3 regions of the Thermostichus sp. MS-CIW-15 genome follow, and region 3 is predicted to be linked to each of the others. Evidence: riboswitches for the same ligand, from Rfam matches in the RefSeq annotation. Region 3 holds a riboswitch; each other region holds the start of a gene.
The links. Region 3 has a riboswitch for cobalamin ahead of metE (5-methyltetrahydropteroyltriglutamate--homocysteine S-methyltransferase). Riboswitches for the same ligand answer to the same signal wherever they lie in the genome.
Positions count from the first base shown of each region.

Region 1: linked by a shared signal. The riboswitch ahead of ACVW0R_RS10070 (TonB-dependent receptor) and the one ahead of metE (5-methyltetrahydropteroyltriglutamate--homocysteine S-methyltransferase) in region 3 are both predicted to bind cobalamin.
Region 2: linked by a shared signal. The riboswitch ahead of ACVW0R_RS12750 (sirohydrochlorin chelatase) and the one ahead of metE (5-methyltetrahydropteroyltriglutamate--homocysteine S-methyltransferase) in region 3 are both predicted to bind cobalamin.

Region 1 covers NZ_JBSSDI010000026.1:18,214-24,975, reverse strand. Annotated here, with positions in the region: gene ACVW0R_RS10085 (hypothetical protein) at 32-685, opposite strand; gene ACVW0R_RS10080 ((2Fe-2S) ferredoxin domain-containing protein) at 689-1,558, opposite strand; gene ACVW0R_RS10075 (DUF1636 domain-containing protein) at 1,568-1,984, opposite strand; gene ACVW0R_RS10070 (TonB-dependent receptor) at 2,082-4,025, opposite strand; cobalamin riboswitch at 4,066-4,206, opposite strand; gene ACVW0R_RS10065 (DUF1565 domain-containing protein) at 4,298-6,088, opposite strand; gene ACVW0R_RS10060 (pentapeptide repeat-containing protein) at 6,252-6,762, shown strand, end outside.
Region 2 covers NZ_JBSSDI010000048.1:5,567-12,328, reverse strand. Annotated here, with positions in the region: gene hmpF (pilus motility taxis protein HmpF) at 1-43, opposite strand, end outside; gene trpC (indole-3-glycerol phosphate synthase TrpC) at 456-1,376, shown strand; gene ACVW0R_RS12765 (DUF5340 domain-containing protein) at 1,417-1,656, shown strand; gene ACVW0R_RS12760 (heavy-metal-associated domain-containing protein) at 1,721-1,915, shown strand; gene ACVW0R_RS12755 (heavy metal translocating P-type ATPase) at 2,026-4,341, shown strand; cobalamin riboswitch at 4,470-4,605, shown strand; gene ACVW0R_RS12750 (sirohydrochlorin chelatase) at 4,636-5,664, shown strand; gene ACVW0R_RS12745 (hypothetical protein) at 5,776-6,669, shown strand; gene ACVW0R_RS12740 (PAP/fibrillin family protein) at 6,666-6,762, opposite strand, start outside.
Region 3 covers NZ_JBSSDI010000019.1:4,516-11,277, reverse strand. Annotated here, with positions in the region: gene ACVW0R_RS08455 (helicase HerA domain-containing protein) at 1-130, shown strand, start outside; gene ACVW0R_RS08450 (FAD-dependent hydroxylase) at 100-1,344, opposite strand; gene ACVW0R_RS08445 (methyltransferase domain-containing protein) at 1,347-2,339, opposite strand; gene metE (5-methyltetrahydropteroyltriglutamate--homocysteine S-methyltransferase) at 2,554-4,797, opposite strand; cobalamin riboswitch at 5,204-5,408, opposite strand; tRNA gene ACVW0R_RS08435 (tRNA-Arg) at 5,423-5,497, opposite strand; gene ACVW0R_RS08430 (molybdopterin synthase catalytic subunit) at 5,531-6,016, opposite strand; gene ACVW0R_RS08425 (MoaD/ThiS family protein) at 6,017-6,280, opposite strand; gene moaC (cyclic pyranopterin monophosphate synthase MoaC) at 6,255-6,762, opposite strand, start outside.

The sequences.
Region 1 (6,762 bases), on a different contig from region 3:
CAGGTCACCCCCATTGTGGCCTGGATCTCCCTTAGGGATGCTCCAGATCAGCGAAGTTTCCCCTCTCCCACCACAACCGGCGTCCTCTGTCCCACGCCAGCAGCGCGTGGATCCCAAGCCAAAATCCCGTCCACAGCCAGTTGTCCAGCCAGATCTTGGCCAAGATGGGCAGGGTCAAGCCCTCCGTTCCGCCCAGAACCAGGCCGGCTGCCAAGATCAGCCCTTCAAAAGCAAGGAACCCTAGGATCAGCATGGCTGGGATCCAAAGATAGTTCAGCAGCAATTGCCTTGGCCTAATAGGTTTGGACTGAGAAAACAGAGGTCGGTAGCCGGCAGCAAAAGCGACCCCCACCGTGCCGATCCCCAAGACCAACCCCCAAGCAAAAGAATCAGGTGTACGGGGATAGTTGTGCCAGGTGTAGCCAAAGATTTGGTTGGCCAGCCAAATCATCGAAGCGCTAATAATTGCCCTTTGGCGAGTTAACGTGGTGCCCGCGATGATGCCAACAGTTACAAAAGGAAGCGTGCAGGTATAGGCAATGTTGCTCAGGCAGCCGATGGTGGTAAATAGGCTGGGCCAAAATCGACCTTGGGCTAGATCTCGGCTGGCTTGGATCCAAATTACTTCTGGGATCCCGCGGCGAGGCTTGGGGATGGACTGGACAAGAGCTTGTAGGCTAACCATAGGCTAATCTCCAGGAAAAAGGTGAGCTTTCAAGGGGCAGTTCTTTAGCAGATGCTCCTGGACAATTTGCCGCGCTACTTGGGGGGTAACCCGCTTGTACCAGGTGCGATCTCCGGAGTAAAAAACCACCGGCCCTTGTTGACAGACTTCTAGGCATCCGGAAGTAATGACCTGAATATCCAAATTGGCTTCCCGCAGGGCCGATTGCAGAGCTTCCACAACGGGCTGATAGTGGCGAGAAGGATAGCAGCGGCTGGAACGGCAAACCGCCAAATAGGGCCGCTTGAGGGGGTTATCTTCATACGGGATCCGCTCTTTTCCCTCGACGTAAATGGCCCGCAGGCGTTCATAAAGGGAGAGCTTCTGATAGTCGGCTTTGCCTTCGGGCAGGTAGTCTTCTCCTGGCCCCAAAAAGGGACTGGGCAAAAAGATCTGCAGCAGCGATTCCTCTGCTCCGTTCCAAAATTGGATCCCCCATTGGCGAGGCTGGCCCTGCGGATTGAGGCGGCGATAGAGGGCGGCGCGGCCGACCAATCTTTTGCGGCGCAGCTCAGGTGGAGTTCTGCTGTAGGGGCCGCCCTGGTGCTCTTCTAGACACAGGTGCAAATGCCAAGTTTCGGTGGCCACGGTCAAATAGCCGTCGTAGAGCACACAGAGAGCAGGGGGATCCTTGAAGGCCGCCTCCAGCACTCCTCCCTCCACCACCTGGCCCACTTGGATCTCGGCCCAGCGCTCCTGAAAGAGCTCATAGAGCAATGGCCCAAGACAGTCGATGTGAGCCGGGATCCCTTCGTAAACGGTTGTCCAGCCGGTGGGGGAAACCTCTTGCCAAGTCTGGTTTAAGGGCGTGATCCAGGGACTGAAAGCGGCCATAGGTTGCTCCTATTGGATTGGCGGAATGCGGGCAATCACCCCCTTTTTGATGGGGCGCTCTGCCCAGGGCAGGATCCCATCGGGCTTTGTCAAATACAGCTCCGCCGTTTGTAAGATTGGCTCTACATCTTTTGGATCGAGATCGCCAAAGACATAGGTCATCTTCCCCGGGGCTGCTAGGGCAATCACGCAGGCATGGCTGCAGCCGCTCATACAGGCAACTGGCTTCAGGTGCAATTGGGAATTGAGCACTTGCGATTGCAAGGCGGCCAGGAGCATTTCTCCTTTGCTAGTCCCTTCTTTTTGGCCGTTCACCCAGCGAGATCCGCAGGTGGTGCAGATCCAGAGGTAATGTTCGGCCTCAGCTTGAGCCGAAGTTGGCGATGGAGAAAAGTTAGGAGATAGAGAGTTGGTTGAGATCGCCATAAGTTGCATCCAAACTAAACCGTAAAGCAGACAATCAACTTGGAAAGTTCTCGCTAAAAGTGGTCAGCCGGAGAGTTAAAAACAGCCTGGGATATCGCTAAAATTGCCCCCGCAAGTTCACCCTCAGCGTGCGGCCAACTCCGGGATAGCCGGGGAAAACTTCATACTGCTCATCCAGCAGGTTGTCGATCCCCAACTCTAGGCTCAGGGCCTCAGCCAACGGGATCCCGCCGCGCAGAGCCACGGTGGTGTAGCCTGGCAGGGATTCCGTATTGGCATTGTTGGTAAAAAAGCTCCCAATGTGATGGACCAAAATCGAGCCGTACCAGCCCTGCTCGTGGCGGTAGCTTAGGCCTAGATTGAAGCTATCGGCTCCTACAAAGGCTAGCTCTTTGCCAACTGTGGCCGGGTTAAGGGCAGCGCGGATGATGGGATCATTGAGGGTATAGTTGGCAAAAAGCGTCCAGTTTTCCCCCAAACGCAAATCTAAAGCCGCTTCCAGGCCGGTATATTCGACCAGCCCGATATTTTCATAGGTTCCCCGGCGCGGCCCAAGGCTGACAAAGGTGATGCCATCGCGGATGCGGTTGTGGGCAAAAGTTAAGCGCAGCAGGCCAAAATCTCCCAAGGTTTGATCCAGGCCGATGTCCAAGCTCTCCCCTCGCTCTGGGCGGAGATTGGGGTTGCCATCCACTTCAAAAAAGCCGCGCAGCCGAAAGAACAATTCCGAGATCAAGGGGGTGCGAAAGCTGCCGGCGTAGCTGGCCCTCAAGGTAGTTCCCTCGGCAACTGCCCACCGGATCCCCACAGCCGGCGAGGTGGCCGAGCCGTTGGCCAAACTGCTGAAGTCCTGACGGATGCCCAGGTCGAGGTGGAACTGGGGATCCGGGCTGTAGTCCAGGCGGGCAAACAGGGCCCCCTGGTTAACCGTATCGTCGTAGTTGATATTGGCAGAACCCCTGGCAAAAGAAAAAGTCGTATTGCGGGCTGAGATAGAGCGATAATCTGCCCCCAAAACTCCCTCTAGGTTTTCGCCGGCCTGCCAAGCATATTGAAGCTGGGATCCCCAGCCATTGCGCAAGATGACGTCGCGGGATCCCTGGCTTTGCGGAGCGCTGAAGCGGTAGTTGAGATCGTCCAAAAAGACTCTTGCCTGCAGGGATCCTGTTTCCTGAGTCCACAGCCAACTGAGATCCAGCAGCAGATCGTTGGTGTTTTGCTCTGCGTCGGGAGAGGGAAACTCTACACTGCCGGGCACGCGAAAGGCTTTGTTGAGGTAGAGGGCGTTGGCTGTTAGGACTTGATCTTCGGCCAGTTGCCAGGTGAGCTTGGCCTGCAAGTTGTGGTACTCCACCGCCGAGTTTTCCCGCCTGCCTGACTTGCCCAGCCGCTCAATGGCAAAGGGAAAGTCGTTGTTACTTTGCAGACGGCGATAGCTGAGCACCCAGCCCAGATCCTGGGCTTGGCCGCGACTTTGGATCCCTTGCTCATTGAGACCGTAGCTGCCGACCGCCGCTTCCAGCACCGTCTCCGTTTCTGGCTGCGGCTCCACCGTGACGATGTTGATCACGCCGCCAACGGCGTCTGAGCCGTACAGGGTAGAGCCGCCGCCGGGGGAGACTTCAATTCGCTCGACGACATCGGCGGTGATTTGGGAGAGGTCAAACCCCCCGAAAAAACCCAGATCGTTGAGAGGGCGGCCATCCAAGAGCACCAATACCTGCGCCGTTCGCGCCCCTCGCATGAATTGAGAGCTAAGAGCTCCCAACTGAGTTCCCGCTGTGCCATCGCTGAGGATCCCGGGCAAGTAGCGCAGGGCTTCCTGCACCGTCCTTGCCCCTTGCTGGCGCATCTGCTGGCGGGTGATGACATAGACGGGGCGGGAAGACTCTCGCAAGAGGTCGGGACGGCGAAACGGGGTGGTGACGGGTTGATTCAAAATCTCGGCGCTGAGGCCGGTATCCAAGATTGCCTGCCCCCAGGCCGGGATCCCCAAACTCAAGATCCCCAGCCCAAGGCTGAGACATACAGTTACTTTCATCCGGTTGCTCCTGCTTCCGTGCGACGCGGAAGGGCTAAGCTTTGAGCCAAAGCCGCAGGCGGGCATCCTGACTGAGGGCCTCAGCCCATCACAGTTGCGGCACAGCGCCGGATTTGCACCGGACTTTCCCCATTGCTTGCCCTGGCTGATCCCCAGGACAACCTGACGGCACGGCTTTCCTCCCCATTGCTCTGGAAAAAGCCGTGCTAGGCATCATACATTCCCTGCTGGGGAGTTCCTATCCTGCCGGGGGGGATCCCTGGGCAGTGAGGTCAACGGAAGATCATCTCCGCCACCGCGTCAAAGCCGGCGTCCAACAGCCGATCCAAGACTGACTGGGCCTGGCTGCGGCTGTCGTAGAGGCCGGCCTGCAGCACCCTCCTGCCGTTGAACACGGTCTCCACCGCTTCGGGGAGGAGCTGCCGCAGCCGCTGCAAATCGTCGCTGCCCTTGGGGGTCACCAGCACACGAAAGCGGGTGGCCGACTCTGCTGGGGCTACCGCCGGTTCTGGAGCCGCGGCAACGGGAACAGGGGGGGTTGTTGGGCTGCTGCCCGCTTGTCGGCGAGCCGGGGGTGGCAGGAGGGTAGTAATATCCGTGAGAGGAGCCACAGATTGCTGGCGGACGGGAGTGGCAGGAGCAGGCTCAACCGGTTGGGCAGGCGTGGTGGAGCCATCGGGGGTGAAGGGGACGGCAACAAACTCCTGGGGTTGAGCGCCTGCCGGCTGAGGGGGGGCACTGGGCAAAATGCGCCCTCCCGATCCCGCTGCAGGAGGGGGAACGGGGGCAGTCGATTGGGGCACCGTCACCACCGGCAAGGTGGGAGAGGCCGCCGCCGGCTGGGGATCCCTGCTGGGAGCCGGAGGCTCGGCCTGCGGAGTTGTGGGCAGCGTCAAGCCGCCTGCCGCAATGGGTGGCGGGGCGTTGCTGGGCAGCGCAGCCACCGTGGTCTGGCCGGCCAGATCCAGCTCCCCTTTGGTTTTGCCGGCCAGTTGGTTGCCATTGGCGTTGAGGCGCAGGCCGCGGGTGGCGTTGTGGATGTCGTACTGGCCGTTCCCCTCAAAGATGTTGTTGCCGGGATCCGAAGCCGTGCCCAAATCTGGCTGGGCGGTGGTGATAGCTGTCAGGCCAGTCTCCAGGTTGCGGGCAATGAGATTGTTGCGCAGGATGGGACGGGCGCTGCCGCCGACCACAATGCCGGTGCGGTTTTGCAGGATGCGGTTGTTGCGCACAATCGGCGCCGAGCGCTGGTCGATGGTGAGGCCAAAGCCGGTCTCTTGGAAGAGGTTGTTGACAATGGTGGGCTGGGAGGTGCCCAAGACGGAGATGCCGTTGGCCCCGTTTTTGTAGAAGCGGTTGCCTTCTATCCAGGGGTTGGAGGCGCCGGCGATGAAAATGCCGTCGTGGATGCTGCCCACAAAGCTGTTGTTGAGAATGCGCGGGGAAGCCGATTCTACCCAGAGGGCGTAGCCGCGCCGACCCTGGTTGCGCAGGGTAACCCCCCGCACCTCTGAGCCGGTCTCTGCCAGCAGGGCAACGTTTTGCCGGGCCAAGGTCGGGCTCATGTAGGTGCCGCCGCCATCGATCAGGTAGCCCTCTCCCAAGGTGGACTCGTCCCCGCGCAAGATAAGGCCGGCCTTGAGGCGGATGGGGAAGACTTCGCCGCTTTCTGCGCTGTACACCCCCGGCAGAAGCTGGATGATGCTGCCGGCTGGCGCCCGGCTGATGGCATGGGTGATGGTCTTGAAGGGGTTGTTGCGGGATCCATCCCCTTGGGTATCGCTGCCATTGGCGGCATCCACAAAAATGGCGGGGCGGTCGTCCGGCAGCGGCGGCGCTTGGGGCAGGGCCTGCTTCTCCAAAAGGCCGGTGTCCAGGGAAGTTTGCGCCCAACTGGGATCCCTTCCTGCCGCCAGCAGTAAGCTGGTGCTCAACAGCAAAGAGGTGGCCAGTCGCGTCAGCGTCGCGGAGCCGTGACGCTGCAACCGCAAGTCAGGCAGGACTGCTGTAAATTGGTGTTCGCCGGATTTCTGCAGACGGATGAACGATAAGGAAGAGATCATAGGAGTCATCCCCACACCAGGCTGGGCCAGAGAAGGAAGGAGGGTCGAGGCTATCCTACCAAACCTGACAGGCAGGATCCTGCCCTCTTCCCCAACTCCAAATACGGACTGATGCAGGCTTCTTTTTGTAGATCCAACGCTACCCCTAGAGTATACCCTTGCCATGACCGACGAAGCCCTTGCCCGCGAAGGCTCCTCCCAAGAGTTGCCGCTGGCTTCCCTCTCGTCTGGGCGCCCCCTGCTCAACCTGCTGTTGTTGGGGATCCCAGCCCTGCTGCTGCTGCTGGGCCAGTGGGCAGGGCAGCCGGCCCTGGGCTGGGGGGCGGTGCTGGCTTGGCTGGGCCTGGCCGGCTGGTGGGGGCAGCCGCTCTGGGTGCAGATCGGGCGCGACCTCTGGCAGTGGCTGACCACCTGGCCCAGCCTGGGGTGGGCGGCAGCAGCTCTCGGCTTGGCGGTGATGGGAGGATTGGTCTGGAGTGGAGCCTTCTCGGCCCTGGGATCCCTGAGCTGGGAGGCCATCGGGGCTTTGGGCGAGGTGTTCGGGGCTACAGGTCAGATCCTGATCGCCCTCCTGGCCGCCTACATCGCCTGGCGGCAGTACGTCATCTCCCGCGACCTCACCATCCAGCAGAACATCATCACCCAGCAGCAGACCATCGACGCCTACTTCGAGG
Region 2 (6,762 bases), on a different contig from region 3:
TGGCAAACCCAATCGGCTTGGATAGCTCTGCCAGGTACAGCACGCCCGAACTCCTTCAAAACAGCATGGACAGCAATATCCCAAACTCTGCCTCAGCCGAGCCTTTGCCCACAGTTGGGCAAGATGGGGAGACGAAACGGCTGCCGGAGCAAGGCACCCCGGGGCGCGAAAACCTGCGTCAAGCCTCTCGCTTGACCCGGGTTGACTTGGATCTGTCTCGAGCCATCTCGTCCTGAGCAGCACCTTTGTCTTGCCTCAAGCAGCGCTTCCGCCGGCTCTCTGCTTAACTGGCAGTCTAACCGGCATCGGCTGCTGCTCAGCCCTAAACTCAACCATAGAGTAAAAAAAACACCTTTGCCAGAGGCGGTTTGGGGATATTCGGAGTAGCTATTCAAACCGACAGCAGCACACTAGAGTAGTTTAGGGTGAGGTGTAGAGTTCTGTTCAGGGGTGGTATGGAGCTGGAAGGTGAGCTGCTTGCCGTTCGTCGGCGTTCTCCTGCCCCGCCGGTGGTGGTGGCCTCGCAGGTGTACCGGACAAAGGCTCCAGAGGCCGAGCCACGCCACATTTTGGAGGAGATCGTCTGGCACAAAGAGCAGGAGGTGGAGCGCCAACGGGAACAGCTTCCTCTGAAGCAATTGCAGCAGCAACTGGAGCAAGCGCCACCGGTGCGGGATTTTGTGGCGGCCCTCACCCAATCCCCTCACCCCGTTTCCCTTATCGCTGAGGTGAAAAAAGCTTCCCCCAGCCGTGGGGTTCTCCGCGATCCCTTTGATCCGGTGGCCATTGCCCAAAGCTACGAGGCGGCGGGAGCCAGTTGCCTGTCGGTGCTCACGGATGAGCGGTTTTTTCAGGGCAGCGGCGAGTACTTGCGCCAGATCCGCCAGGCGGTAGGGATCCCCATCTTGTGCAAGGAGTTCATCCTCTACCCTTACCAAATCCTCTGGGCCCGCACTCTGGGAGCGGATGCGGTGCTGTTGATTGCCGCCATTCTCTCGGATGCGGACTTGGGCTATTTTCTCAAGCTCATTCAGCAACTGGGCATGGCGGCTCTGTTGGAGGTGCACACTTGCCAAGAGTTGCAGCGGGTTTTGGCCTTGCCGCACCTGCAACAGGCCAAAGGACGGGTGCTGATCGGCATCAACAATCGGGATCTCAAAACCTTTGCGGTGGACTTGAACACGACGCGGGATCTCTTGGTCGCCCATCGGGAGCGCCTCGGCGATCTGCCGGTGGTCAGCGAGTCTGGCATCCACACCCCTGCTGACTTGCAGCAGTTGCGCAGTTGGGGGGTGCGCGCTGTGCTGGTGGGGGAAGCGCTGGTAACGCAGCCGGATCCCGGCCAAGCCGTCCGCTCCCTGTTGTCATCCCAGTAAGCCCAGGATTGTCAATGGATCCCAAGAAGGGCCTAGATCGATGAAACGTATTCCTGTGCCGGCTCACGTCCACTACGAATTTCTGCTGCGGGTTCTCGAGCGGCAAACGTTTCCCACTGTCGAAGAGCAGGATTTCGGCAACCGAGGCCGCACGCAAGAGCTGATCAACTCTCTGCGCAAAGCCCTGACCCAACAGTTGCAACTGGAAGAGGACTGGCGACAGCGGGGCTATCAGGTGGACTACCGCTGGAACATAGAGGAGCCTCAGCCACCCTCTTGACCTTCCAGCCCACTGGAAGGTTTAGCATCAAGCTGGTGGCATTGGGCTGGGGAGGTTTCCCAGGATGCAAGTTGTTTTGACGGTGCCGAAGCTGGCCTGCTCCGCTTGTGTGGACACCATCACGCAGGCGGTGCGGCAACAGGATCCCCAGGCGCAGGTGGAGGCGGATCCCAAGACCAAGCAGGTGCGGATTACGTCTGAGCAGCCGGAAAGTGTCTGGCGGCAGGTGCTCGCCCAAGTGGGCTATCCGCCGGCCTAGCGATTTTTCCCTTGCCCGTCGGCAGTAGCGGGACAAGGTTCACAGGTGTGGTTTTCCCCTGGTTGGGGGAAAGAGGGCTTTTGCTATTAATTTTTGCTCTGAGGACAGCCATGTCTGATTCGGGTTCCCATTCCGCTGCCCCCGGCCTGTCCGCCTCATCTGCTGGCGGCACTTGGCGCTTGGCTATCCAGGGCATGAGCTGCGCCTCCTGCACTGCCGTCATTGAACAGGCCCTCAGTCGCGTGCGGGGCGTTACGGCACAAGCGGTCAACTTTGCCAGCGAGCAGGCCATCGTGCGAGGGGATCCCCGGCTGGTGAATCCGCAAGCCTTGATCCGGGCGGTGGAGCAGGCGGGGTATCAGGCGCGCCTTATCCAGGAGGATTGGCAGCTGGACGATCTGTCGGATCCAGAGCGGATCGCCCAACGGGCCGCAGAACGGGAACTGAAGCTCAAGGTGGCGATAGGGGTGGGCATCAGCACGGTGCTGGTGATCGGATCCCTGCCGATGATGCTGGGGATGGACATCCCGGGCTTTCCCATGTGGCTGCACAATCCTGGGTTGCAGTTGCTGCTGACGGCGCCGGTGCAGTTTTGGGTGGGCAAGCATTTTTATCGAGGCGCTTGGGCCGCTTGGCAACGGCGCTCGGCGGATATGAACACGCTGGTGGCCTTGGGGACGAGCGCGGCTTTCTTCTATTCCATTTTCCCAACGGTTTTCCCCGACTATTTTCACCGGCAAGGACTGCACCCGGATGTCTATTATGAGGTGTCGGCGGTGGTCACCACCCTGATTCTGGTGGGCAAGTGGATGGAGCAACGGGCCAAAAGGCAAACCTCTGAGGCCATTCGCAAGCTGATCGGGCTGCAACCGAAAACGGCAAGGGTAATTCGCCAGGGGGTGGAGCAGGATATTCCGATTCGGGAAGTGCAGGTGGGGGATCGGATCCGGGTGCGCCCCGGCGAGAAGGTGCCGGTGGATGGGGTAATCCTAGAGGGATCCTCCACCCTCGACGAGTCGATGGTGACCGGCGAGAGCCTGCCTGTTGTCAAATCGGCGGGGGATGAGGTGATTGGGGCAACGCTGAATCAGACGGGCAGCTTTGTGATGGAAGCGCGGCGGGTGGGCAAAGACACAGTTCTGGCCCAGATCGTGCGCTTGGTGCAGGAAGCTCAGGGATCCAAAGCTCCGATTCAACAGTTGGCGGATCGGGTCACCTCCTGGTTTGTGCCGGCGGTGATTGGGGTGGCAGTTCTAACTTTTGTGCTCTGGTGGGTGCTGGCCGATAACCCGACACTGGCCTTGGTGAACACAATTGGGGTGCTGATCATCGCCTGCCCTTGCGCGCTGGGGTTGGCGACCCCCACCTCGATCCTGGTGGCCGTGGGACGAGGGGCGGAATTGGGGATCCTGGTGAAAAGTGCCGACAGCCTGGAATTGGCCCACGACTTGCGCACGGTGGTCTTGGACAAAACCGGCACCCTGACCGAAGGTCGTCCCACTGTCACCGATATTTGGGCTAATGGCTCCTCTCCCCTGACGGTGTTGCGCCTGGCAGCGGCAGTGGAGCGGCACTCGGAACATCCTTTGGCCCAGGCGGTGGTGCAGAAAGCCGAAGCGGAAAAAATTGCCATCCCTCCTGCCCAGCATTTTCAGGCAAGGATAGGCAGTGGGGCAGAAGCCTGGGTGGAAGACCAGTGGATCCGCATCGGTCGGCTGAGCTGGCTACAGGAGATGGGGATCCCTTGGGATCCCTCTTGGTCAGAGCGGGTTCAGAATTGGGAAAGCCAGGGCAAAACGGTGATCGGCGTAGCGCAATCCCAGAGTCTGGTGGGGCTGTTGGCCATTGCCGATCCGCTCAAACCCACCTCTCCTGAGGCAGTGCAACAGCTGCAACAGATGGGTCTAGAGGTGATCCTGCTGACCGGGGATAACCCCACCACGGCCCAAGCGGTTGCTCGGCAAGCAGGCATTCAGCGGGTAATTGCCCAAGTCCGTCCGGATCAGAAGGCAGCTTACATACGCAGCCTAAGACAACCGCGACGGCGGGTGGCGATGGTGGGAGATGGCATTAACGATGCTCCAGCTCTGGCAGAAGCTGATGTGGGGATCGCCATCGGTACGGGTACGGATGTGGCGATGGCCGCCAGCGATATTACCCTCATGTCGGGGGATCTGCGGGGAGTCGCCACTGCCATTCAACTCAGTCGGGCCACCCTCAACAACATCCGCCAGAACCTCTTCTTCGCCTTTATCTACAATACGCTGGGGATCCCGATTGCCGCTGGGGCGCTCTATCCCTTTACAGGCTGGTTGCTCAACCCTATGCTGGCGGGGGCAGCCATGGCCCTGAGTTCCGTTTCGGTGGTCGCCAATGCCCTGCGCCTGCGACACTTTCAGCCCCCCAGACCAGCGGGCCGGCGTTAGGCCCTCTCCCAGGGGCAAGGGGGATTAGCGCGGCAACAGTTTTGCTGCCCTTTGAGCATGAGTCTGCCGTACCGCTCATGCCTCAGGGCTATCTTCTGGCAGACAAGGACATCCCCCCCAGGGGGCTTGGTGAACGACAAGCGGCAAGCTAACCTAAAAGGCTCAGGCAGACTGGGGAAAGCGCGGTGCAAATCCGCCACTGTGACGCAACTGTGATGGGATCCCTCCCTCAGCCAGAACACCCACCTGCCGTTGTCCTGTACCCCTTGCGATTCACAAGGAACGGAGTTTTTTGTGTTGGATGTCCTCAGTTTTTCCCCTCCCCGTGCGGTTGGGCAGTTTTCTTCTCCTGCCTTGCCCCTGTTGCTCATCGGCCATGGATCCCGTGACCCTGAAGGGCAGCAAGCCTTTCTGGAGCTGGCCCAAGTTTATCAATCCCTCACCCCCCATCGGCCGGTGATCCCCTGCTTTTTGGAGCTAGCCCAGCCCAGTATTGCCCAGGGGGTGGAACAATGCTTGGCCCAAGGGTGGCAGGAGATCGTGGCCCTGCCGCTGCTGCTTTTTGGGGCGCGCCACAACAAGTTCGACGTGACGGTGGAGCTGGATCGTCTGCAGGCCCTCCACCCGCAGTTGCGCATCCACTACGGCGGGCCGCTGGGGATCCGGGTCGAGATCTTGCAACTGTTGCGGGAGCGATTGGCCACTCTGCTGGCTGCCCAGCCGCAGCAGATCCCAGGGGCGGAAACGGTGTTGCTGTTTGTCGGTCGCGGCTCCAGCGATCCCGAAGCCAATGCCGAAGCCTGTAAGCTGGCCCGGCTGCTTTGGGAAGGATCCGGGTTTGCTGCCGTGGAAACCTGCTTTATCGGCATCACCCATCCCCGCCTGCCGGTGGGTCTGGAGCGGGCCCTCTCTTGGCAGCCGCGCCGGGTGGTTGTGCTGCCCTATTTTCTCTTTACAGGGGTGCTGGTGAAAAAAATCGAGGCGGCGGTGCAAGAACGGCGACGCCAATACCCCGAGATCGACTGGCTGATGCTGCCGGAATTGGGCCTTGTGGACGCGGTGCTGCACAGCCTGCAGCAACTGGAGCAGGAAGCTCTCCAGGGCCAAACCCTGATGAACTGCCACCTCTGCAAGTTTCGCCTGGCGGTGAGCGCAGAGCTGGGAGCGGGGCATACTCATCACCATGACCATGACTCCTATGGGCACGGATCCCATCACCATCACTCTCACCATCACCACAACCACGGCCATACCCCCGCAGCAGCAGCGGATCCCTGGGCCGAATTGCAGAGCTACCACCAGCGGGCTTGGCAAGTGCCCTAAGCGAGAAACAGAGGCTGCCGGCGGGATAAACTGAGATGCAGGCAGGCGATCTGTGAACCTGACCTCTGGTTCTCCTGCTCCGGTGGTTCTGCTAGCGAAAAAACAGAAACGATGATGTTCTCCCGCTCCTCTTGGGTCTCAGGTGCCGCTGCCGCGGGGAGCGGGATCTTTGTCTTCGCGTTGGTGGTGGGCCTGCTGGATCAGATCCTGCCGACCCTGCCCAAGGTTTCCCTGTCCTTGGCTGGGATCCCTGGGCTCCTGGCTGCAATTGGGGCCTCCTACGGGGTTTGGCGGCTGGTTCAGATGGGTCTGCAGTCGCATTCCTGGCCTGACTTTCGAGAATCGCTGTTGGCGGCTGTGTCTCCCTTTGATCCCGCCGATTATGGCGGCAACCCTCGGCAACCCGAGGAGGATTCTCTCCCTTTGCAGTCGGTTGACGAGGATCCTCAAACCCAGATCCGCGATCGACAAATTCTTGATCAAGCTGAGCAGCAGACGGAAACTGAAACCGAAGTAAGCGAACACACTCAAGTAAGACTGCAGGGCGAGCAGCACCAGGATCAAGCTTCGCAGGCCAAGGCCCAACAGTTGCAGCCCCTACAAGAATTGTCATCACCTTCTTCCCCAAGCCCTGAGTCGGCAAAACCCACACCAGAGCCAGAGCTCAACCAAAAACTTCGCCAACTCCAGATGCAGGTCGCCACTCTGAAAATAGAACTGGAACTCCAAGAAATCCAACTGCAGCAGTTGGAGGTGAGGCGGACTCGGCTTCAGCAGCAGAAGCAGAAACTCAAGCACGTTCTGCGTCGCACGGCGTCCGAAAATCAAAGGCTGCGCTTCTTACAGGAGCAAAAAGCCCGGCAACTGGAGCAAACTCAGCAAGAGCTGCAAGCTTTGCGGGAGTCCTACCGCGCCTTGCAAGTTCTACAGGAAATAAGCTCCACCCTAACCCAAAACCCATCTCACGAAAGGGCGGAAACGGAGTCCTCTGGATCCTCCGACTAGCCGACCCGCTTTAGAACAAATACACTCCCCTCGCTGCCCCGACCCAGCCGCAAGTCTTCATCCAAATAGGTGATATCCAGCCAACCCCTTGGC
Region 3 (6,762 bases):
GGTGGTGGTGCAAACCCGCTCCTACGACCAGAGGTTCTACGCCGAGATCGCCGATCCCGATTGGTCAGAGGCCGCCGATGCGGAGGTGCTTTGGGCAGCTCAGAAGGCCAAGGAGGAACTGGGGCTGTAGGGAGGGCTGCCCCACAGCCCGGTCATCAGGCGCAGCAAAAAGCGCCGCAGCGGCGGAAAGCGTATCATCCCTATCAAAACCAAGCGCCGCAAGACCACCAGGGGCCAGTAGGAGTTGGAGAAAGTGCGGGTGAGGAGATCCGTAAAGAGCAACACCACCCAGTTTTCCCAGCGGCGACGGCGACCGTAGCGCCGCAGGACTTGGACCTCTCCCAAATCCTCCTGTCGTCTCCAGGCGTCCAGCAACACTTGGGCCAAGGCAGCGGCATCGCGGATGCCGAGGTTCAGCCCTTGGCCAGCTACGGGATGACAGTGGTGAGCGGCGTCCCCCACCAAAGCCAGGCGGTGCTGATAGTAGCGGCGGCTCTGGCGCAGGCGGGCCGGGAAGACTTGGGGCGGGTTCAGCAAGGTAAGGTAGCCGCCCTGGTCGCCGTAGTAGCGCTGCATCTCGGCCAAGAAGTCGGCCTGGGAAAGGGCCAGCGTGGCCTTGGCCTGCTCGTGGGGCAGGATCCAGACCACCTGGCAGCGGTTGCCGGGCAGGGGCAGGATGGCGAAGGGGCCGGCAGGCCAAAAGCGCTCGTAGGCGACGTTTTGGTGGTCTTGGGCAGGGGCCACCAGGGCGGTGATACACGACTGCCAGTAGTCCCAGCCGTCGCTCGGGATCCCTGCCCGCTGGCGCACTTGGGAGCGCAGGCCATCGGCGGCTACCACCAGGGAGGCGGCCAGCCGGCGGCGGCCTTGGGTCGTTTCCAGCTCTACCTCAGCCGCAGCCTCCCCGTAGGTTACGCTCTCCACCCTGGCTTCGTAGTAGCAGGTGATCTGGGGATCGGCAGCCACCCGCTCCTGGAGCACCTGCTGCAGCCGAGCATGTTCGCCGCAGTAGAAAACTGCCGTTTCCCCCACATCCTCCGGCCTAAACGTCACCCGCTGGGGAGCGTCGGCGTCGGTCAGAATCACCTGGGCAAAGGGTGTGATGTGGGGAGCCAGCGCCTCCCACACCCCGATGGCCCGAAAGATGCGGATCGACAACGGCGAAAGGGCATAGGCCAAGGGGCGCTGCCTGACTGCCTCAGCCGACTGGGCCTCAATGAGGGCCAAGCGCAGGCCGGATCCCTGCAGGGCACAAGCTAGGGTCAAGCCCGCAATGCCGCCGCCGACGATGATCACGTCGTAAACGGCTGCCAAGGTAGTCGGAGTGGGAGCAAGGGTTGTCATTTCTAGTGCTGAGTGCTGTGGGCAACTACTTCTGGGCGGGCGGAGTTTGCCGGCGTGGCGGCCCGCACCGCTCGGAACATGCCAAAGCGGCAGAGGCCAGTGCCGAAGGCCAGGCGCATGAGCAAGAAAGTGGGCACCTCCCGCAGCGACTTGATCAAGCCCACCAAGCCAAACTTCAGCAACCCTTCGGGACGGACAACCCCCTGCCAGATGGAATCCAGCCAAGAAGGAAGAGTTTCTTGCGTCCAGTCGGCAGTTTGCACCTGTCCTTCCACCAGGCCCGTGGCTTGCAACTGTTCGGCAAACCCCTCGATGCTGGAAAAGGCGGGGTGCGACCACTGATCCAACAACTGCCGCATCACCAGCCGCTCCCAGAAGTTGAGGGGCTTTTGACGGTCGTCGCGCTGGTTCCAGTCCGCCACCACCAAGATGCCGCCTGGCTTGAGCACCCGCAGCATCTCGCTGGCGTAGCGAGCCTTGTCCGGCATGTGGGGCCCCGCCTCGATGGACCAGACCACATCAAAGCTGGCGTCGGGGAAGGGCAGGTTGAGGGCGTCGGCCACCTGAAACCGGACGGGCAGATCGGGGGGGGTGAGCTCCTGGGCCCGCTGCACCTGCTGCGGGCTGATGGTGATGCCGGTCACCACAAAGCCATAGTCGCGGGCCAAGATGCGACAACTACCGCCAATGCCGCAGCCCACATCCAACACCGTCGTCCCCGGCGGCAGCCGATCCAGCCCGCCCCAGCGCACCATCTCGTGGACAAAGTCGTGCTTGGCCTGGATGAAGTTCTTCCGCCGCGGCGGGGATCCGTAGTGGCCCAGGTGAATATGCTCGCCCCAGTAGAACTCCAGGATCCCGTCTCGCGTCCATTCGTCGTAGGCGCGGGCTACCGATTCAGGAGAGCGGTACTTGCGGGCGGTCAACAGGTAGGCTCCCAATCCTATAGCTAGGAGCAGGACTAGGCCCCAAAAAACCCAGAGTGTTGGATTCATTAGAACTACCTTGAGATGGCTAGAGATGGCAATTGATGATTGTTGCTGCGGTGGCAACAGACACAGCGGGGATCCCTTCTGGCCTCCGTTGATCCAGCGGAGCAAAGCCCCACTCTCATCTTGCCCTATTTGCCAGCCGCAAGGCGGCCTAGGAGTGTCGTAGCCGCACGGTTGCCCGCGGAGGAGACGCTGGCCTGAGCAACCTTGCCGGGGGCTAGGTGGCCTGGAGCTCCTCCCTTAGACGCTGAGTGGCTGCCACCATGTTTTTCAGGGCAGGGATCACTTCCTCCCAGCGGCGGGTTTTTAGGCCGCAGTCGGGGTTGACCCAGGTTTGCTCTAGCGGCAAGTGGGCCACTCCCAGGCGCAGTTGCCGGAGAATCTGCTCGGTGTCGGGCACCGCCGGGCTGTGAACGTCGTAAACGCCGTTGCCTACCTGGTGGCGATAGCCGGCTTGGGCAATCTGCAGCAAGGTTTTGTTGCTGCTGCGGCTGTTTTCGATGGAGAGGACGTCGGCATCCAGACGCTCGATGTGCTCGATGATGTCCCCGAACTCCGAGTAGCACATGTGGGTGTGGATCTGGGTTTCGGGCTTGGCGCCAGCGGTAGTCAGGCGGAAGGCCTCCACCGCCCAACTTAAGTATTCTGGCCAGCGCTCTTTTTTCAAGGGCAGCCCCTCTCGCAGCGCTGGCTCGTCCACCTGCACCATCGCGGCTCCGGCAGCTTCCAAGTCGGCTACCTCTGCCCGCAGGGCCAGGGCAATTTGCAGGGCCTGCTCGCGACGGGAAACGTCAACGCGGGGGAAGGACCAGTTGAGCATGGTTACCGGCCCTGTCAGCATCCCCTTGACCGGCTTTTGAGTCAGAGATTGGGCCACCTTGAACTCCCGCACCGTCATGGGGCGAGGGCGAGACACGTCGCCGTAGAGAATGGGGGGACGCACGCAGCGGCTGCCATAGCTCTGCACCCAGCCGTGCTCGGTAAAGGCAAAGCCCTGCAGTTGTTGGGCGAAGTATTCCACCATGTCGGTGCGCTCGAACTCACCATGCACCAGCACATCCAGGCCAATTTCTTCTTGGATGCGGATGCACTTGGCAATTTCGGCGTCGATGGCAGCTTCGTATTCGGCCTGGGAGATCTCGCCCTTTTTGTACTTGACCCGCCACTGCCGGACTTCGGGGGTTTGGGGAAAAGAGCCGATGGTGGTGGTCGGCAGCGGTGGCAGCTTGACCTGCCGGCCTATACGCTGCTCGTAGGGAAGGGAGCGCTGGAAGTCCTGCGCCGTCAGGTTGGCCAAGGCCTGGCGCACTGTAGAGTTGGGGGGATTGAAGTCCTGGAAGGCCTGCCACTGCTGCTCCAGCTCCTGCTGCTGGGCGGCGGTGTCTTCGCCGTTGAGGGTGCGGGCCAGCAGAACCACCTCGGCCAGCTTCTGCTCGGCAAAGCTGAGAACATTGCGCAAAGGCTCTGGCAGGTGGGTTTCCAGAGCAGCGTCGTGGGGCACAAATTGGAGCGAGCAAGAAGGCTGCACCCGCAGGTTGGGGGCTAGGGCTTGCAGCTCTTGCAGAGTGGCCAGAACGGCTTTGGGCTGGATCTGCCAGACGTTGCGCCCGTCCACTACCCCCGCCCCCAGGATCTTGTCGGCGGGGAAGCCGTGGGCTCTGACCAGTTCCAGGTTGTGGCCGCGGGTGAAGTCGAGGCTGAGGCCAGCTACCGGAAGCTCCACCGCCCAGGGGTAAGTCTCCCCCAAGTCGTCAAAGTAGGTAACCAGGTGGAGAGGGATCCCCACGCTTGCAAGCCAGCGGTAGGTCTGCTCCACCGCTTCCTGAAGACTTTTGCCTTCGCTGGTCACCAAGATGGGCTCATGGACTTGCACTTCCCGGATCCCCAGGCGCTGCAGCTCCTGCAAGAGTTCTCTGTAGAGAGGAAGCAGCTTCTCCAGATCCCCCCGCAACTCGCCAGAGCGCTGGCTTAGAGCAAGAAGGGTAACCGGACTGAGGAGGACGGGGCTGGTGCGGTTTCCTAGGATCCCTTGCGCCCGTCGCACCGTGGCCAGGAAGTCGTCGAAATGGGCCTGAGGGATCGCGTCGGCCTCAATTTCCGGCACCAGGTAGTGGTAGTTGGTGTCAAACCACTTGGTCATTTCCAAGGCCGGCAGCCCCTCCTGCCCCCGCGCCATGGCAAAGTAGCGCTCCAGGCCTGATAAGCTCTGAAACCGGGAGGGAATCAGCCCCAGCCAGGTGGCCCAGTCCAAAACGTGGTCGTAGAGGGTTTGATCTCCTACGGCAATGTGGTCGAGGTTGGCCTGTCGCTGGGTTCGCCAGGCCTGACTCTCCAGATCCTGCAGCGTCGCCAACAAGGCTTCCGCCTCCAGGGTGCCGCCCCAAAAGGCCTCCAGGGCTTTCTTCAGCTCGCGGCGCTTGCCCATGCGGGCATAGCCTAGGGTTTGAGTTTCAATGGCCATAAGGTACCTTGTCCTGAATCGAATTCGGTAATTGAGGTTGCCGCCAGTTGTCATCCAACCTAGGCAGCAAGAGATGGCCGCCGACATGCCTATCGGTGGCATCCCGGCAGAAGGTTTTCCCTAGGCCAGGAAACCTGCCGGAGCTGTCAAGGCGTTCCTTCACCCTGGCGGCTTGCCCACTCTGCACAGGGGGATGCCCAGAGGACTCTTTTGTGCAACCAAAGCGAGCAACCGTCCTCCTAGCTGCCCCTGAGCTAACTGCTCAGCTCTCTTGTCCGCGCTTTTGACTGAGTGCCTACGATCCGAGAGCGTCGAAAATCCGTAAGCAGGCCGATGAAAAAACTTCGAGACGGGAACGGGCTAACGTCAAAATGGGGAGCATATCTGTACCTCGCAGATATGGTGAACTGTGGAAAAACCGCCGGCGGGCATTCTGACTTGCTCAGTTTTGGAGGGGCTGGCTTGCGTCTCAAGGCCTCTTGCAACAACGAACTAGGGATCCCAAGTCCAAAACCGGCTCACAGCTGCGGGACAGCGGCAGATTCTCACTGCACTTTCCCCGTTGCCTCTGACGGCTGATCCCCGTCAGAACCGACAGTAGACTTTATCCTATCACTGGTTTTAGCGGGACTGGGCGGATTTGAACCGCCGACCTAGCGCTTAGGAGGCGCTTGCTCTATCCAGGCTGAGCTACAGCCCCAGGTCAGGTACCTCACTGATACTAGCAGAGAGGCTAGGGGGTATCGCCGCAAGGCTGCCGAGCAATAGCGTTCTTATGGAATTGCTGGAACAAAGGCTTTGCTTTCTGACACAAAACCCAACGCGGCGGCTCACCCCAGTAGTACTCTTTTTTCCAAATGGGCAAGCGCTCCTTGATTGCATCAATGATGTAACGTGCTCCAGCAAAAGCGGCGCCGCGATGTTCAGCTGTAGCACCAACCCAAACCGCAATATCACCAATTGCAAGATGACCCTGGCGGTGACAGGCAACAGCACCGCAGAGGCCAAACTTGGCGTGGGCTTCTCGGAGGATCTTCTCGCCCTCCTTCTGGGCAAGGATCTCGTAGACTTCGTACTCCAAGCTGAGAACAGGTTTGCCCTGGCTGTGGTTGCGTACCCAGCCCTCGAAGGTTACTAAGGCACCCGCTGTGTTATTGACGAGCAAACGACTGAGTTCAGCTGGCTGGATGGTGCTATCCACAATTAGAAAACGCAGCATTTAGCCCCCACAAACTGGTGGAATGAAAACTACCAAGGCACCTTCATCTATCGGCCTAGTCAAGTCACAGAACTCATGATTGACAGCAACCTTAACGTCCTCCGCTGCTAGCGAAAATCCATACTTTGCTTGCAGCTGCTGATAGAGCTCTAGGTAGTTTGCTGCACTGGTTTGCAGCACTTCGCTGCTCCGCTGAGCCTGTTCCCGCAGCACTGCTACATATTGAATTGTTACGGTCTTACTTAGGACAGATTGAGTTACCATGGCTGCAACTACCCCAAACTGATTGGAAAGTGGCATACTCCTCGGCGGTATTGACGTTCATGAGCTCGACCTCATGGTTGGGGGTAACTAGGGTGCAGGGCTGCCTGCTGAGGATTTCCACAGGGCAGTACACCCCTTCCGCGTAAGCCCTTTCTAGTACCGCTGCAGCTTGAGGAGTATAGATGGCGCAAAGAGCTTCCGGGAAGCCGCGCTCGGGGTTAACATAGCAAGTTGCGATTGTTTCGGCTTGGTAGTGATCCAGCAGCTTTTGGATTGTTTCTGACCGAAGGTTCAGTAGATCACAGGCAACAACCAACCAGTTAGCTTCAGGATGAGTATTCAAGGCAGTCAATAGGCCACTGATCGGGCCAACGCTTTCTACTAGATCTGGTAGTGTGGGCAAGAGCTCTAGAGCTGTGCCCGACCACTGACCGGCACGCGCTGACAAGTAAACCTGCTGGCAGTAGGGCTGCAGCAGTTCA